DNA from 2 places in the Kitasatospora sp. NPDC042419 genome. Region 2 is predicted to be linked to the other one. Evidence: predicted binding sites of a transcription regulator. Region 2 holds the regulator's gene; the other holds the start of a gene.
The links. The regulator HspR, encoded in region 2, represses chaperone genes until heat shock. The targets are predictions, from matches to a motif close to TTGAGNNNNNNNNNCTCAA.

Region 1 (9,130 bases), on a different contig from region 2:
CGCCGCCCTCCAGCGAGAAACGCTTCTGCCCGACGTACTTGGTCTGCAGGAAGGTCTCGAAGGCCTCGGCCGAGTTCAGCCGGCGCAGGATGCGCAGCTGCTCCTCGCGCTCCGGCTTGGTGTACGGCTTCTCCAGGCGCTCCTGCAGCCACTTGCGCTGCTTCGGGTCCTGGATGTGCATGTACTCGATGCCGACGGTGCGGCAGTACGTGTTGCGCAGCAGGCCGAGGATGTCGCGCAGCTTCATCATCCGCTGGCCGCCGAAGCCGCCGACCGCGAACTCGCGCTCCAGGTCCCACAGGGTGAGGCCGTGGGTGGTGACGTCCAGGTCGGGGTGCTTGCGCTGCTTGTACTCCAGCGGGTCGGTGTCGGCCATGAGGTGGCCGCGGACCCGGTAGGAGTGGATCAGCTCGATGACGCGCGCGGTCTTGTTGACCTCGTCGTCGTGGGTGGTGGCGACGTCGGTCGCCCAGCGGACCGGCTCGTACGGGATCCGCAGCGACTCGAAGATCTCGTCGTAGAAGCCGTTCTCGCCGAGCAGCAGGCGGTGGATCTCGCGCAGGAACTCGCCGGACGCCGCGCCCTGGATGACGCGGTGGTCGTAGGTCGAGGTCAGCGTCATGATCTTGGAGACGCCGAGCCGGGCCAGGGTCTCCGGGGCGGAGCCCTGGAACTCGGCCGGGTACTCCATGGCGCCGACGCCGACGATGGTGCCCTGGTTCTGCATCAGGCGCGGCACGGAGTGCACGGTGCCGATGCCGCCGGGGTTGGTCAGCGAGACCGTGACGCCGGTGAAGTCGTCCATGGTCAGCTTGTTGGCGCGGGCCCGGCGGACGATGTCCTCGTAGGCCTGCCAGAAGCCGAAGAAGTCGAGCGTCTCGGCCTTCTTGATGGCCGCGACGACGAGCTGGCGGTCGCCGTTCGGCTTGACCAGGTCGATGGCCAGGCCGAGGTTCACGTGCTCCGGCTTGACCAGGAAGGCCTTGCCGTTCTCCACCTTGTAGCTGTGGTTCATCCCCGGGGAGGCCTTGACGGCCTGCACCAGGGCGTACCCGATGAGGTGGGTGAAGGAGACCTTGCCACCGCGGGCGCGCTGCAGGTGGTTGTTGATGACGATGCGGTTGTCGATCAACAGCTTGGCCGGGACGGCGCGGACCGACGTGGCGGTCGGCACCTCCAGCGAGGCGTCCATGTTGGTCGCGACGGCCTTGGCGGGGCCGCGCAGCGGGACCAGCTCGGGGCCGGTCGCGTCGGCGGCGGGCGCGGGGGCCGGGGCGGCGGCCTTGGGGGCCGGGGGCGCGGCGGGGGCTGCGGCGAGCGGCGCGGGGGCCGGGGCTGCGGCCGGCGCGGCCGGAGCCGGGGCCGGGGCAGCCGGGGCGGCCGGAGCAGCAGCGGCGGCGGGGGCGGCGGCGGGGGTCGGCGCGGGGCCGACCTGGGTCGCGGCCTGGGTCACTGGGGTCACCTCGGTACCGGGCTTGTAGTCGGCGAAAAAGTCCCACCAGGCTCGGTCGACCGAGTTCGGGTCCTGGAGGTACTGCTGGTAGATCTCGTCGACGAGCCACTCATTGGGGCCGAAGCCAGTGGAGCTTGCCGAGCTGTTGGGGGTTTCATGGGACTGTGGCGACACGGCGGCAACCGCCCTCTTCCGCTTCCTTTTGGGATGTTTGGACAGCGGGGATTAAGGCTACGCCTCTGACCAGTGATCGCGCAGTCCCCGGGGCTCAGGCGTCGCCCAGATCACAGTCCTGACCTGCAGTTTGGCTGAAAATGTGCGTTAGAAGGCCGCATTCGTGGGGAACCGATCGCGCCTGACCACGCCGCATACTCGGACAAAACCGGACAAATGCATGCGTCCGACCGGCGGACTCCGCCGCGCACGTCTGTGTCGCTTCTGTGACATGCGGGCGAAGTCCGCTCGACGCGAACACGGCCGGGCGGGCCCGGCCGGGGTCAGCGCGGGCCGGGCAGCCGGACCTCGATCCGGCAGCCGCGTTCGGCCTCGGCGACCTCGATCCGCCCGCCGTGCAGGTCCACCGCCCAGCGGGCGATGGCCAGGCCCAGGCCGGTGCCGCCGTCGGCGCCGGGCCCGGCGGCCGTCGCGGTGCCGCTGCGGCTGAACCGCTCGAAGACCCTGGTCCGGTCGGCCGCCGGGATGCCCGGCCCCTCGTCCTCCACCTCCAGGAGCAGCCCGCCCGGCTTGTCGCCGGGCCGGGCGCGGACCGTCACGGTGCCGCCCGGCGGGGAGTGCTTGCAGGCGTTGTCGACCAGGTTGGCGACCACCTGGTGGAGCCGCTCGGGGTCGGCGACGCCGGTCAGGCCGAACGGGCTGACCTCCAGGGCGAGCCGGACGTCGCCGCGGCGGGAGAACGCCCCGCCGGCCGTCGCGCCGTCCACGGTGACCCCGCGCAGCACGCCGTCCAGGAACTCGCGGACCTCGAAGGGGCGGGCGTCCAGGTCGACGACGCCGTCGTCGATCTTGGACAGGTCGAGCAGGTGGGCGACCAGCCGGCCGAGCCGCTCGGTCTGCTCCAGCGCGGCACCCAGGGTCGCCGGGTTCGGCTGGACCACGCCGTCGACCACGTTCTCCAGCACGGCGTGCAGCGCGGCGATGGGCGTGCGCAGTTCGTGCGAGACGTTGGCGACCAGCTCGCGCCGGTGGCGGTCGGCGGCCCCGAGATCGGCCGCCATCTGGTTGAAGGTCGCCGCCAGCTCGCCGATCTCGTCGCGCGAACCGACCTCGACCCGGCGGGTGTAGTCGCCGGAGGCCATCGCCCGGGCGGCGGCGGTCATGTCGCGCAGTGGGGCGGTCAGCCCGTGCGCGAGGAACTGCATGAAGAGCAGCGAGGCGATCATCGAGAAGATCATGATGATCCGGATCTGGGTCTCGGACCGGATCGCCACGACCACCATGCCGGTGGCCAGGAAGACCGAGACGATCACCAGGAGGGCGAGCTTGCCCTTGATGGAGCGGACCGGGTCGAGCGGCCGGATGTCGGCCCAGACCCGGCGGGCGGCACGCGTGGCCAGTGTGGGCGGCCGGCTGCCGTCGGTGTCCCCGTTGCGTTGCTGTGGAAAGGTCATTGGTCCCCTGTGATCCCCCGCGTGCTGTGATCCCCCGGGTGGCGCGCACGGCGGTTCGGGACACGGGCCCCCCGGAGGCCCGGTGCCCGAGGCGCCGCTACGAGAGGGGGGCCTCCAGCGCGTACCCGACACCGTGGACGGTGCGGATCCAGCTGGCGCCGATCTTGCGTCGGAGTGCCTTGACGTGGCTGTCGACGGTGCGGGTGCCGGACGCGTCCGTCCAGTCCCACACCTCGGCCAGCAGCTGCTCGCGGGTGAGCACCGCGCGCGGCTGTGCGGCCAGGCAGGCGAGCAGGTCGAACTCGGTCGGCGTCAGGTGGACGTCTCCCGAGGCCAGCCGGACCCGGCGCTGCACGTGGTCGATCTCCAGCTCGCCGAAGCGCAGCGAGCCCAGTGCGGGCGTCCGGGCGGCCTGCTGGGCGCGCTCGACGCGGCGCAGCAGCACGTTGACCCGGGCGGCCAGCTCGCGCATGGAGAAGGGCTTGGTCATGTAGTCGTCGGCTCCGACGCCGAGGCCGACCAGCAGGTCCGTCTCGTCGTCCCGCGCGGTGAGCATCAGGACCGGTACCGGGCGCTGGGCCTGGATCCGGCGGCACACCTCCAGCCCGTCGAATCCGGGCAGCATGATGTCGAGGACGACCAGGTCGGGCTGCCAGGTGTGGAAGCCGTCGACGGCGCCCGGGCCGTCGTGGGCCACAGCGACCTTGAAGCCCTCCGCGCCCAGCCGGGCCGCGATGGACTCGGCGATCGTGGGCTCGTCCTCCACCACCAGCACTCTGCGCTGGCTGCTCACCGTGCCGCCGTTGTTCTGGTTGTCCTGCTGAATTTCTGTCACGGTCACGCCACCGCCCCCAGGGCTGCGGGCCGGCCACCTGTGGGGATGGCGAGGCTCCGCTCGTAGTCTTGTTCCGTCGTGGACTGTGCCGGGTCCGCCGTCCCGTTGCGCGTGCGGCATCGAAGGACGGGTGTGGACCGTCCTTCTCTCCCGCACACTCCGCAGCGTACGGACAGAGGATGCCTCCCGGCAGGCGGACCGGACGTTTCCGGCCCGCGGACCGGCCTTTCGGGCCGGTCTCCGGACCCACTCGGAAGTGGGCACGGGCCGATACCTTACCCGGCGATTTTTCACTCCGTAACGGTACGTATGCACATGAGTTGACGCCAAGCCGCCGGTCAGGGGGGCTACCGCCGCGTAGTCGGGGGGATGGTCTGGACCAATGTCGGGTCTCGACCGTTATCGGAATACTCACGGCATTTTCCCAGCTGACTCCCAGGACCCGGTCGTACCGTGGCCACGACAAATCGCGGGGGTGGGAGTACCGGGGCGCGCCGGTGCGTTGGCACCGGGCGGGGCCGACGGCTGCGGGCGGTGGAGCGGAGGCGACATGACGGAGCGGCAGGCGTCCGCCGGGCGCGGCGGGCCGCCGTACGGGATGCTCCGGCACGGACTGCGGGCGGGCGCGGTCGAATGGGTGCTGGCCAGGGTGCCGACCCCCCGGCGCAACCCCTTCGCACTCGGCTACCTCGCCGTGGTGGGCGCCACCACCACCTTCGCGATGCTCGCCGATCCGGAAGTGGTGACCCGCCTCCAGGAGGCGTCGAGCTCGGACGGGCACAACCTGTTGCACCATCCGCTGCGCGCGCTCCTGCTCAGCGGCTTCTGGGTGGCCGGCACGGTCTGGATGCCCTACCTGTGGGCCTTCGCCCTGACCGTCGCCCCGCTGGAGCGCCGGGTCGGGTCGGCCCGGGCCGCGGTGGTCTTCGCGGCCGGGCACGTCACGGCCACCCTGCTCTCCCAGGCCGTGGTGATCACCGCGGTGGAGACCGGGCGGCTGGAGTCCGCGGCGCTCGACGACCTGGACATCGGGGTCAGCTACGGCGTGCTGGCCAGCCTCGGCGCGCTGGCCGGGCTGCTCCCGGCACGCGGCCGGCTGCTCGGCCTGGGTCTGGCCGGGGTGCTGATCGCCGAGCAGATCGCCACCGACCGGGACCTGGTCACCGGGGTCGGCCATCCGGTGGCGCTGCTGGCCGGGGTCGCGCTCTGGCGCTGGCTGCGCCGCTGGGACGGCCACGGGCCGGGCCGGGGCCGGGTCGCGGTGCCCGCCGGGGTGCCGAAGCAGGCGCCCGCGCGCCGCCGGACCGCGGTGCTGGACCGACTGTAGGGCGGCGTTCGGCCCGTTCCCGGGCCCTCGGCCCGCCGGGTCCGCCGCCGGGTCCGCCGCCCGGTTCGTCGCCGGGGCCTTCCGCCGCCGCTCCCGCTCGCCGGTCGCCGTGGCTCGGCCGGGCCCGCCGGGTGCTCGGCCGGTGCTTTTTGACAGCCCGGCGGGGGCCCTTTCCGGGCCAGCCTGATGTTCGCTCATGGCGAACACGGCCCGGGGAACATCCGGCGCCCGCCAAGCCTTAGTCAGGTCGACTCAAGTTCGCTGACCGGGGAGAGATCATGGCATCGACGTCCACACCGCTCACCCTGCCCGTGCTGCCCCTCGACGACGAGGTCGTGCTCCCGGGCATGGTCGTCCCGCTGGACCTGAAGGACACCGAGGTCCGCGCCGCCGTCGAGGCCGCGCGCGCCGCGGCCACCGGGACCGGCAAGCCCCAGGTCCTGCTGGTCCCGCGGGTGGACGGCTCGTACGCGGCCGCCGGCACCCTCGCCACCGTCGAACAGGTCGGCCGACTGGCCGACGGCGACCCGGCCGCACTGGTCCGCGCGGTGCGCCGGGTGCGGATCGGCGTCGGCACCACCGGGCCCGGCGCCGCGCTCTGGGTCGAGACCACGCCGTTCCGGGAGTCCTCGGTCGGCACCCCGGTGGCCGGGCGCGCCGCCGAGCTGGTCAAGGAGTACAAGAACCTCTCCACCCAGTGGCTGCGCAAGCGCGGCGCCTGGCAGATCGTCGACCGGGTGGCCGCCATCGAGGGCGTCGGCGAGCTCGCCGACAACATCGGCTACGCGCCCTTCGTCACCGCCGAGCAGAAGCTCAAGGTGCTGCTGGAGGCCGACCAGGTCGCCCGCCTGGAGTACGCGCTCGGCCTGCTCCGCGACCACCTCGCGGAGGAGGAGGTCAACGACACCATCCGCAAGGACGTCGAGGAGGGCGTGGCCAAGCAGCAGAAGGAGTTCCTGCTCCGCCGCCAGCTGGAGGCCGTCCGCAAGGAGCTGGCCGAGCTGAACGGCGACCCGGCCGACGAGGAGGAGGACTACCGCGCCAGGGTCGAGGCCGCCGGCCTCCCCGAGAAGGTCCGCGAGGCCGCGCTCAAGGAGGTCGACAAGCTGGAGCGGGCGAGCGACCAGTCGCCCGAGGGCTCCTGGATCCGCACCTGGCTGGACACCGTCCTGGAGCTGCCCTGGAACGAGCGGACCGAGGACTCCTACGACATCGCCGGCGCCCGCGCGGTGCTGGACGCCGACCACGCCGGCCTGGCCGACGTGAAGGACCGCATCGTCGAGTACCTCGCGGTCCGCAAGCGCCGGGCCGACCAGGGGCTCGGCCTGGTGGGCGGCCGGCGCGGCGGGGCGGTGCTGGCGCTGGTCGGCCCGCCCGGCGTCGGCAAGACCTCGCTCGGCGAGTCGGTGGCCCGCGCCATGGGCCGCAGCTTCGTCCGGGTCGCGCTCGGCGGCGTCCGGGACGAGGCGGAGATCCGCGGCCACCGGCGCACCTACGTCGGCGCGCTCCCCGGGCGGCTGGTCCGCGCGATCAAGGAGGCCGGCTCGATGAACCCGGTCGTCCTGCTGGACGAGATCGACAAGGTCGGCTCCGACTACCGCGGCGACCCGGCCGCCGCCCTGCTGGAGGTGCTCGACCCGGCGCAGAACCACACCTTCCGCGACCACTACCTGGAGGTCGAGCTGGACCTCTCCGACGTGGTCTTCCTCGCCACCGCCAACGTGCTGGAGGCCATCCCCGAGCCGCTGCTCGACCGGATGGAGCTGGTCCGGCTCGACGGCTACACCGAGGACGAGAAGGTCGTCATCGCCCGCGACCACCTGCTCCCGCGCCAGCTGGAGCGGGCCGGCCTCCGGGACGAGGACGTCGCGGTCGACGAGACGGCGCTGCGCCGGCTGGCCGGCGAGTACACCCGCGAGGCGGGCGTCCGGAACCTCGAACGGTCGATCGCGCGGGTGCTGCGCAAGGTCGCCGCGCAGAGCGAGCTGGGCGAGCGCGAGCTGCCCGCCGCGATCGGGGCCGGCGACCTGCGCGCCCTGATCGGCCGGCCGCACCACGTCCCCGAGGCGGCCCAGGAACCGGCCGAGCGCCGCACCGCCGTCCCCGGGGTCGCGACCGGACTGGCGGTCACCGGCGCCGGCGGCGACGTCCTCTACATCGAGGCCTCGCTCGCCGACGCCGAGACCGGCGGCACCGGGCTGACCCTGACCGGCCAGCTCGGCGACGTCATGAAGGAGTCCGCCCACATCGCGCTCTCCTACCTGCGCTCGCGCGGAGCCGAGCTGGAGCTGCCGGTCACCTCGCTGCGCGACCGCGGCGTGCACCTGCACATCCCGGCCGGGGCCGTCCCCAAGGACGGGCCGAGCGCCGGCATCACCATGACCACGGCGCTGGCCTCGCTGCTCTCCGGCCGCCGGGTGCGCACCGACGTGGCGATGACCGGAGAGGTGTCGCTGACCGGGCGGGTGCTGCCGATCGGCGGGGTGAAGCAGAAGCTGCTCGCCGCCGACCGGGCCGGGGTCACCACGGTGATCATCCCCAAGCGGAACGAGGCCGACCTGGACGACGTCCCGGCCGAGGTGCTGCAGCGGCTGACCGTCCACCCGGTCTCCGACGTCCGGGAGGTGCTGGGGCTGGCCCTGGAGCCGGCCGGGGTGCTGGTCGCCGCGGCCTGACGCGGGTCCGGCGGCCCGGCGCGACCACGGGGGCGCGCCGGTCCGCCGGACCGCGGCGTCCCCGTCCGGCCCGCCGTCGCCAGGAGCGGCGGCGGGCCCCGTGCCAGACTGCGAGGATGGCGTCACCCACGCAGCGCGTCCTGGCCCGGGTGCCGGCCGGGCTGCGCCCGGTCCTGCTCCGGCACCGGCGGCTGGTGAAGTTCCTGCTGGTCGGCAGCGGCTGCTTCGCCCTGACCGTGGTGATCAACTACTCGCTGCGGTTCACCCTGCTGGCGCACAAGCCGGTGGTGGCGCTCACCCTGGCGACCGTCGTGGCCACCTCCGTCTCCTACGTGCTCAACCGCCGGTGGGCCTTCCGGGCGACCGGCCGGCAGCGCGAGGCGCTGCTCTACCTCCTGGTCAGCGTGGCGGCGATCGGCGTCAACGACGTCCCGCTGATCGTCTCCCGGTACGTGCTGGACCTGCGCGAGCCCTGGGTCAGCCCGTTCGCGCAGGAGCTGGCCGACTTCCTCAGCGGGATGGTGCTGGGCACCTTCGTGGCGATGCTGTTCCGGTTCTGGGCCATGCAGCGCTGGGTCTTCACCCGGTTCGCCGAGCCGGTGGCCACCCGGGCGGAGCAGTCCTGACGGCGCACCCGGCACCGCACCGCCCGCCCGGCCGTCCGACGGCCCCTGACCGGCCCTGACCGGCCCGGACGGGCCGGGAGCGGGCGGGAGCGGACGGCGAAACCGGGCTACGCTGCAAACGAGTCTGCGGAAGCCGAGCGGGGTGAGGGCGATGCGCGAGACGGACGGTCGCCGGTCCGGGCCCGCCAGCCAGCAGGGCATGCGCCGGGCCAACCTGGCGCTGGTGCTCGGGGTCATCGCGAGCGCCCCGCGCTCCCGCGCCGAGGTGGCCGCCGACACCGGGCTGACCCGCGCGGCCGTCTCCTCGCTGGCCGAGGAGCTGATCGCGGCCGGCCTGGTGGTCGAGGAGGGCCCGGCCGCCCCCAGCGGCAAGGTCGGCCGGCCCGGCACCGCGCTCGGCCTCGCCCCGAACGGCCCCGGCGGCCTCGGCGCCGAGATCGGTGTCGAGCACCTGGGCGCCTGCGTGGTCGACCTGCGCGGTGAGGTCCGGTCCTGGCGCCGGCAGGAGATCCGCAACCGGGACCGGCAGCCCGCCGCCGTCCTGGCCGACCTGGCCGAACTGCTCCGCCGGGCCGTCGCCGAGGCC
Region 2 (9,130 bases):
CTCGGCTGGCAGATGAGGGGAGCCCGCGATGCCTGATCCGGAGACGCCGTCCGACGTGCTGACCTCGGCGCTGCCGGACGCCGCTGCCCGCGAGTTCTACCTCGCGGTCCTGCGCGAGGGCGGCCGGATCCGGGCCGCCGAGGTGGACCCGGGGGACCAGGGCGCGCTGGAGGAACTTCTCCACCTGGGCCTGCTGGTGTCGCACGCACTGGACTCGTCGTACGTGGCCGTGAGCCCGCGGGCGCTCGCCGACCACGTGGCGGCGGACCTGCGGGCGGAGGGGGTCAGGCTGCTGCAGCAGTCCGAGCGGTTGCCGGACCGTCTGGACGAACTCATCCAGGCCTACGAACGCACCTCGCGCCACCTCGACGTGACGGGAGGGGTGGAGCACGTCGAGGGGGTGCCGGAGATCCGCTCACTGCTGACCTGCCTCGCCAAGGAGTACCCGCACGAGTCCATGACCATGCAGCCGGGAGGCGCCCGTCCGGCCGACGTCATCGCGGACATGCTCCACCACACCAGTGCCTACCTGCGCGGGGGCGGCAGCATCCGGACGATCTACCAGCCGCCGGCCAGGCTCGACCCGGCCACGGTCGGCTATGCCGCGGCGGTCACGCGACTCGGTTGCGCGATCCGGACGCTGGCCGCCGACTTCACCCGTCTGGTGATCTTCGACCGTTCGGTGGCGGTGCTGCCGGAGGGCGCCGACGGGACGAAGGCCGTGCTGGTGACCGATCCGGCCGTGGTGGCGTTCCTGGTGGACACCTTCGAGCAGCACTGGCGGCACGCCGAAGGTGTCAACTGGGCCGCGCTGGCCGCCGGTTCGGCCGAGTCCGCGGTGCACGAGCAAGTCGGCAGACTGCTCGCCCAGGGGCTGACCCAGCGGGTGATCGCCTCACGGCTGGGACTGAGCGAGCGGACGGTGGCCGCGCACATCTCCCGGCTCCGGGAGCTGTACGACGCGGAGACGCTGTTCCAACTGGGCTGGCAGATGCGCGGAGCCCGGGCGGGGGAGCCCGGTGAGTGAGCCGCGGTCAGCCGGTGGCCGCGCCGGTGGGCCAGTAGCCGGTCGGGCCGACGGCGGGGGGCTGCTGACGGGGGACGGTGAACTGCTCGCCGGGGGCGGTCCAGAAGCCCTCGCGCAGGGAGAGCGCCATGCCGGCCCAGTCGAGGGCGGTCTCCACGGTGTGGTGGAGGGCCTCCTGGGACCAGGTGTCGTCGAAGACCAGCGGCAGGACGGGGGCGACCTGCTCGATGGTGGCGATCAGCGGGTTGTGGGTGATGGCCTCGTCGACGAGCAGGACGATCGGCTTCCGCAGCGCCGACGCCCAGCCCAGCTCCAGGCTGACTCCGGCCGACAGGGGCGCGCCGACGTAGGCGAAGACCAGGTCGGCGGACTGCAGGGCGCGGAAGTCCGACGGCACGCGCGGCTCGGGGGCGCGGCCGGCCACGGTCCACGCGTCGCTGTGGTGAGCGCTGTACACGGCGGCGCCACTGCGGAGGAGGGTGGTGCGGAGGGTCGTCAGCCGCGTCCGGCTGGCGAGCGTCACCACACTGTCCGCCGGGCCGGTCAGCCGCATGAGCGGCGCGGCCAGGAAGACTCGTGCACGCCGGCCCTCGGGGGCCTGGCTGTCGTGGTGACGCAGGTAGGGCTCGGTCATGTCGACTCCGGGGGGAGTAGTCGGCGAGAGGAGGGCGTATCCGACTGGCCTGTGGGTGTGGTGAGGTGATCAGCAAGGTCGGGTCGAGCAGTCGCTGACCGCAATTTGAATGTACATAGGCAACGAATCGACCTGACCCGTCGACAGCGAACTGATCGTCCATCTGTTGCGCTGCCGTGGTCCAGCGGCGCCAGATGTCATCTCGCTGCATGGCAGCGAGATGACACACTCCCCGGCCTATCCATACTGTTGTGCGGTAGGACAGGATCTATCCTGTACTGGCCGTCTGGTGAAGGTTTGCCGTATCTCGCTGAAGGGAGTGCTGTCGTGCGCTACGCGCGTCGCCTCATTGTCTCTGCGCTCCTTATAGGCCTTGCGCTGTTTTTCGGATCCTCGCTCGACGACTCGGACAGTGGTTGGCAGGGCCCGAACCCCACGACGGTGGCACTGTCCATGTCGGACAGTGGCTGGCAGTAGACCGCAGTGGGGCTTGTCCGCCGCGTAGGCCTGCTCAGGTGATCGAGCCGGCCTCGCTTTCCTGCTGGGCGAGTTTCCAGCCCAGCTGGAACAGCGTGTCGACTCCGTGATCCTCTCGCATCTCGGCTATGTGCCGGGCCAGAGTTCTTTCGCTGAGCCCGAGGTTTCTCGCGATGACGCGATGGCCGATGCCTTGGAGCATGAGCCTGACGACTTGGCGCCTCAGGCTGGAGAGCACCTGCGGAGGCACCTCGCGACTGCCGGGAAACGGGATCGCCCGTTCCCACAGGGCGTCGAATGTCTGGACGAGATACGTCACGACCGCTGTGTCCCTGATGAATGCGGCCATGGTCATGTCCTCGCTGGCCGGAATGATGGCGACCTTGCGGTCGATCACGATCATGACGCTGAATGGCTCGTCCAGTGTGCGGACATGACTGCCTTCATGGGTCATGGTCTCGACGTACTCGAGCGTAGGGCTGGAATATCGCGCACTCGGTTGGTAAATGGTCCGGATCGTGCCGCCGCGCTGCAGTACGCCCAAGTCCCGCTCCATGGCGGTGCGGACGGTCTCCGGCCTGCGTCCGCCGCCGGGCTGGGCGGTCAGCAGCTCCGTGGAGCAGCGCTCGACCAGGGCGCCGAGACGCTGATTGATCAGCACTTTGCCGCTGATGTATTCGATCGGGCCGCCCGTCTCGGGTTTCTTGGTGTGCTCGTTGTAGGCGTCGCCCAGGTCTTGTAGTTCGCTGACCAGATGGGCGGAACGGGAGAGCAGTTGTAGTGCTTTCCGCTGCCAGGTGGCGCTGAGTGCCGTTGACAGTCGATTGGGGTCTGCCACCACGAGGGATTGGTGATCGTCCAAGTCCTGCACAAGCAGACCGAGTTCCAGTAGTTCCCGAACCTCCGACTTCGCGTCTTCTTGTGCGTCGGCGGTCAAACGCCCGCCGGAATGCACTGCGGCCAGGTAGAGCTTTCGCGCGTTGTCGGAGAGGACCTGCTCCCCGGGGTGGAAGTCGTCCCCGTTGGCGACTGGGCTCACTTGTAGCTCCTCTCCACGTCAGGTCCCGAGCAGCGCCTGGTAGCCACTGAGCTTTACGGATGATATGCAATCGGCGTGCTCTGCTGTGGCGGTTGCTCCGGGCGAACCCACTTGCGCACTCTCTCACCAAACGCCGCGCCGCCGGCACCCCCCGACCAGAGGGAAACCGGCGGCGGGAGGCCGTCGTGCGGGGGGTCAGCGCCGGGGGCGCCAGACCACCAGGGCGCTGGAGTGCGGGGTGGGCGGCTGGTAGGGGACCAGGTCGCGGCGGTAGGAGGCGTGGATGGTGGCTTCGCGCTGCTGGAGGGCGGTGGCCGCGCCTTCGAGGGAGTCGGCCAGCTCGGCGACCCGGGACTGCAGGGCGGCGACCTGGTTCTCCAGTTCGATGATCCGCTTGATGCCGGCCAGGTTGATGCCCTCGTCCTGGGACAGCCGCTGGACCTCGCGCAGCTGCTGGATGTCGCGGGCCGAGTAGCGCCGGCCTCGGCCGGCGGTCCGGTCGGGACAGACCAGGCCGAGGCGGTCGTACTGGCGGAGGGTCTGCGGGTGCAGGCCGGAGAGCTCGGCGGCCACCGAGATCACGTAGACCGGGGTGTCCTCGGTCAGGACGTACTGGGGCTGCGGGGCGGCCCGGCGGGCACGCGGGGTGCCGCCGCCGGGGAGTCCCTCGCCGATGCCGGGGCCGATCGGGCCGTGGCCCGCGCCGGTGTTGTCGGGGATCATCTGGTCGTCACGCTCCCTTCGCCGCTCGGAACAGGGCGGCTCGTGGGTCGTCGGAGGCGGTGGCCTCGCGGTACTGCTCCAGGGCGGCCAGCGCGTCACCGGTGACGTGCTGGGGCACCACGACCTCCACGGTGACCAGGAGGTCGCCGCGGGTGCCGTCCTTGCGGGTGGCGCCCTTGCCGCGGGCCCGCAGGGTCAGGCCGTTGGCGCTGCCCGGCGGGAGCTTGAGCTTCACCGAGGGCCCGTTGAGGGTCGGCACCTCGATGGTGCCCCCCAGCGCGGCCTCGGGGAAGGTGACGGGGACGGTCACCGTCAGGTTGTCGCCCTTGCGTCCGAAGACGGGGTGCGGATCGACGTGCACGGTGACGTAGAGGTCGCCGGGCTGGCCGCCGCGTTCGCCCTGCGCGCCCTTGCCCTTGAGGCGGATGCGCTGGGCGTCCTGGACGCCGGCCGGGATCCGGACCTGCATGGTGCGGGCGGAGCTGGCCCGGCCGCTGCCGTGGCAGTCGGTGCACGGGTCGTCGACGATCATGCCGCGGCCGCGGCAGTCCCGGCAGGGCTCGGAGAGGGCGAAGGCGCCCTGGCCGCGGCTGACGGTGCCGGAGCCGACGCAGGTGGGGCAGACCCGGGGGGTCGTGCCGGCCTTGGCGCCGGTGCCGTTGCAGAGGCGGCAGGGGGCCTGGCTGGTCATCCGGAGCGGGACGGTGGCGCCGTCGACGGCCTCCTCGAAGGAGAGCGTCACCTCGGTCTCGACGTCGGCGCCGCGCCGGGGCTGGGCCTGCCGGGTGCCGCCGCGGTTGAACAGGCCGCCGAAGACGTCACCGAGGCCGCCGCTGCCGCTGCCGGTCTGGTTGCCGCTGAACAGGTCGCCGAAGTCGAAGCTGTAGTTGCCGTTGCCGGCGTTGCCGGCGCGGAAGCCGCCGTTGGCGAAGAGGCTGCGGGCCTCGTCGTACTCCTTGCGGCGCTTCTCGTCCGAGAGGACGTCGTACGCCTCGGAGATGTCCTTGAACCGCTCCTCGGCCGCCGCGTCGCCCTTGTTGGCGTCGGGGTGGAACTCGCGCGCCAGCTTGCGGTAGGTCTTCTTGATCTCGGTGGCGGTGGCGTCCTTGGGCACGCCGAGGACCTTGTAGTAGTCCTTCTCCACGTAGTCCTTGCCGCTCATGGCTGCCGCCACCTCCCGAGGTCCATCGTCACAGAGCTGTCAACGGGCCGGCCGTGGCCCGTCGACAGCGCGCTGCGGAGCCGGCCGCCGTACTGGCCGGCGTACGACTCCGCAGCGCACAGGTTGTCAGCCGTCACCGGTGGTCAGCTGTCCGAGCCACCGTCGGCCTGGTCCTTCTTGTCGCCGCCCTTGGCGGTGTCGGCGTCCGGGCCGGACGTGGTCTGGGTGCCCGGCTGGGGCTCCGCGACCGCGACCATCGCCGGGCGGATGATCCGCTCGCCGATCCGGTAGCCGGGCTGGAGGATCTGGACGCAGGTGTCCTCGGTGACCTCCGAGGAGTAGCTGTGCATCAGCGCCTCGTGCATGGTCGGGTCGAAGGGCTCGCCCTCCTTGCCGAACTGCTGCAGGCCCAGCTTGGCGACGACGGTCTCCAGCGACTCGGCGACGGACTTGAAGCCGCCGGTCACCTCGCCGTGGTCGCGGGCGCGGCCGATGTCGTCCAGGACCGGGATCAGCGACTCCAGGATGTTGGAGACGGCGATCTCGCGGACCGTCAGCCGGTCGCGCTCGACCCGCTTGCGGTAGTTCTGGTACTCGGCCTGGAGGCGCTGGAGGTCACCCGTCCGCTCGGCCAGCTCGCGCTTGGCCGTGGCGAGGTCGTCCGACCCGCCGGCCGCGGCCGAATCGGCACCGGCCGCGGCGGCCTCCTCGGCAGCCTTGATCACGGCCTCCTCGGCGGCGGAGTCGTCGCCGGGCTCAGCACCCTGCGGCTTCTCCGTCATGCCGCACCGCCCTTGGGCTTCTCGTCGTCCACGATCTCGGCGTCGACGACGTCGTCGTCCTTGGCACCGGCGGCGTCACCGGCCGGGGCGGCGCCGGCGGCGTCGGCGTTGGCGTAGAGCGCCTGGCCGAGCTTCTGCGCGGTGGTGGACACCTTCTCGGAGGCCTCGCGGATCTTCGCGATGTCCTCGCCCTTCAGGGCCTCCTTGAGCTCGCCGATGGCGGTCTCGACCTCGGTCTTGACGTCGGCCGGCAGCTTGTCCGCGTTGTCGGCGATGAACTTCTCGGTGGAGTACACGAGCTGCTCGGCCTGGTTGCGGGTCTCCACGGCCTCGCGGCGCTTGTGGTCCTCCTCCGCGTACTGCTCGGCCTCGCGCATCATGCGCTCGATGTCGTCCTTCGGCAGCGCGGAGCCGCCGGTGACGGTCATCTTCTGCTCCTTGCCGGTGCCCAGGTCCTTGGCACCGACGTGCATGATGCCGTTGGCGTCGATGTCGAAGGTGACCTCGATCTGGGGCAGGCCGCGGGGGGCCGGCGGCAGGCCGGTCAGCTCGAACATGCCGAGCTTCTTGTTGTACGCGGCGATCTCGCGCTCGCCCTGGTAGACCTGGATCTGCACGGACGGCTGGTTGTCCTCGGCCGTGGTGAAGATCTCGGAGCGCTTGGTCGGGATCGTGGTGTTGCGCTCGATCAGCTTGGTCATGATGCCGCCCTTGGTCTCGATGCCGAGGGACAGCGGGGTGACGTCGAGCAGCAGGACGTCCTTGACCTCGCCCTTGAGGACACCGGCCTGGAGCGCGGCGCCGATGGCGACGACCTCGTCCGGGTTGACGCCCTTGTTGGCGTCCTTGCCGCCGGTCAGCTCGCGGACGAGCTCGGCGACGGCCGGCATGCGGGTCGAGCCGCCGACGAGGACGACGTGGTCGATCTCGGAGAGCGCGATGCCCGCGTCCTTGATCACGTTGTGGAACGGGACCTTGCAGCGCTCCAGCAGGTCGGAGGTGAGCTGCTGGAACTGCGCGCGGGTGAGCTTCTCGTCCAGGTGCAGCGGGCCCTCGGCCGAGGCCGTGATGTAGGGCAGGTTGATCGAGGTCTCGGAGGACGAGGACAGCTCGATCTTGGCTTTCTCGGCGGCCTCGCGCAGACGCTGCAGGGCCATCTTGTCCTTGGACAGGTCGACGCCGTGGCCGGCCTGGAAGACCTTCACCAGGTGGTCGACGACCTTCTGGTCCCAGTCGTCGCCGCCGAGATGGTTGTCACCGTTGGTGGCCTTCACCTCGACGACCCCGTCGCCGATCTCCAGCAGGGAGACGTCGAAGGTGCCGCCGCCGAGGTCGAAGACCAGGATGGTCTGGTCGTCCTTGTCCAGGCCGTAGGCCAGGGCGGCCGCGGTCGGCTCGTTGACGATGCGCAGGACGTTGAGGCCCGCGATCTCACCGGCCTCCTTGGTGGCCTGGCGCTCGGAGTCCGAGAAGTACGCCGGGACGGTGATGACGGCGTCGGTGACGGTCTCGCCCAGGTACGCCTCGGCGTCCCGCTTCAGCTTCTGCAGCACGAAGGCGCTGATCTGCTGGGGGTTGAAGTCCTTGCCGTCCAGGCCGATCTTCCAGCTGGTGCCCATGTGGCGCTTGACCGAGCGAATGGTGCGGTCAACGTTGGTGACCGCCTGGCGCTTGGCCACCTCGCCGACGAGCACCTCGCCGTTCTTGGCGAAGGCGACGACGGACGGCGTGGTCCGAGCGCCCTCGGCGTTCGTGATGACGGTGGGCTCGCCACCCTCCAGAACGCTGACGACCGAGTTCGTCGTGCCGAGGTCGATGCCGACCGCGCGTGCCATCGTAGATACCTCCACGGAAGAGTTGAGCTTTACGGGCTCAAGGATGCACGACGGGGCGGGGAGCGTCAACAGCCATGAGTCCGGCTCGCTCAACTTTGCTGAGCCGGATGCCCGAGGGAGGCCCCCGGCGGACCGTCCGGCCGGGGCTCCCGTGACGCGGGGCGGTGGTCGGCGGCGCACTTGCCGGGTGGCAGGGTGCACTTACGTGACTGCCGCCATACCTTGAGCATCTTCAGGAGAAGTGTTAACGAGCGGTAATGTCCGGCCCGTCGGCCCTGGAAGTTACCGACGAGTACAATCACCCCGAGAGTCTGCAAACCCAGCAAGCCGCAGGAGACGGAGAGCCGATGCAGCTAGCAGCGATCGTCATCTCGCTGGTCACGTTCGTGGTCGGCACCGCGCTCGCCGCCCGTGCGGCGCTGTACATCTACAAGGTGGTGCGGACCGGCCAGCCGGACGCGTCCCGGTTCGGGCAGCCCGCCCAGCGCGCGAAGACCGTGGCGGTCGAGTTCGTCGGCCACACCCGGATGAACCGCTGGGGCGTCGTCGGCGTCGCCCACTGGTTCGTCGCGGTCGGCTTCTTCACCCTGGGCCTGACCCTGCTGACCGCCTTCTTCCAGCTGTTCGACGCCGAGTTCGTGCTGCCGGTGCTCGGCGGCTGGCTGCCGTACGAGCTGTTCACCGAACTGGTCGGCACCCTCACCACCCTCGGCATCGCGACCCTCATCGTGATCCGCCTGCTCAGCCTCCCCGGCCGGGCGGGCCGCAAGTCCCGCTTCGCCGGCTCGATCGCCTGGCAGGCGTTCTACGTCGAGTACACGATCCTCGGCATCGGCCTCTGCATCATGATCCTGCGCGGCCTGGAGGGCGCGCTGGAGCACGTGGGCTCGTACGAGGTGAAGTACCTGGTCTCCTACCCGCTGGTGCTGGCCTTCAAGGGCCTGTCGCACGGCACCCTGGAGAACCTGGTCTACCTCTTCGCGATGCTGAAGATCTGCACCTCCTTCGCCTGGGCCATCACCATCGGCATCAACCCGTCGATGGGTGTCGCCTGGCACCGCTTCCTCGCGTTCTTCAACATCTACTTCAAGCGCGAGGAGGACGGCGACGTCGCCCTCGGCGAGCTCCGTCCGATGACCAGCGGCGGACAGCCGATCGACTTCGAGGACCCGGCCGACGACGCCGTCTTCGGCGTCTCCCAGGTCGAGCACTTCTCCTGGAAGGGCATCCTCGACTTCTCCACCTGCACCGAGTGCGGCCGCTGCCAGTCGCAGTGCCCGGCCTGGAACACCGGCAAGCCGCTCTCGCCCAAGCTGCTGATCATGAGCCTGCGCGAGCACGCCTTCGCCAAGGCGCCCTACCTGCTCGCCGGCGGCGGCAAGGACATGGAGGGCGAGGAGCGGGCCACCGCCGAGCAGCTCGCCGACGTCCCCGCGGCCGCCCTCGCCGAG

Region 1: the regulator HspR is predicted to act here: its motif matches at 5,481-5,499, upstream of lon (endopeptidase La).

Annotation. Positions count from the first base shown of each region.
Region 1 covers NZ_JBWKAW010000005.1:287,220-296,349, forward strand. Annotated here, with positions in the region: gene AC067J_RS13405 (multifunctional oxoglutarate decarboxylase/oxoglutarate dehydrogenase thiamine pyrophosphate-binding subunit/dihydrolipoyllysine-residue succinyltransferase subunit) at 1-1,627, opposite strand, end outside; gene AC067J_RS13410 (sensor histidine kinase) at 1,951-3,081, opposite strand; gene AC067J_RS13415 (response regulator transcription factor) at 3,179-3,916, opposite strand; gene AC067J_RS13420 (rhomboid-like protein) at 4,467-5,243, shown strand; gene lon (endopeptidase La) at 5,522-7,918, shown strand; gene AC067J_RS13430 (GtrA family protein) at 8,035-8,544, shown strand; gene AC067J_RS13435 (ROK family protein) at 8,696-9,130, shown strand, end outside.
Region 2 covers NZ_JBWKAW010000014.1:103,509-112,638, forward strand. Annotated here, with positions in the region: gene AC067J_RS24925 (LuxR C-terminal-related transcriptional regulator) at 1-36, shown strand, start outside; gene AC067J_RS24930 (LuxR C-terminal-related transcriptional regulator) at 29-1,027, shown strand; gene AC067J_RS24935 (TIR domain-containing protein) at 1,035-1,661, opposite strand; gene AC067J_RS24940 (hypothetical protein) at 2,173-3,177, opposite strand; gene AC067J_RS24945 (heat shock protein transcriptional repressor HspR) at 3,373-3,900, opposite strand; gene dnaJ (molecular chaperone DnaJ) at 3,908-5,062, opposite strand; gene grpE (nucleotide exchange factor GrpE) at 5,206-5,844, opposite strand; gene dnaK (molecular chaperone DnaK) at 5,841-7,679, opposite strand; gene AC067J_RS24965 ((Fe-S)-binding protein) at 8,027-9,130, shown strand, end outside.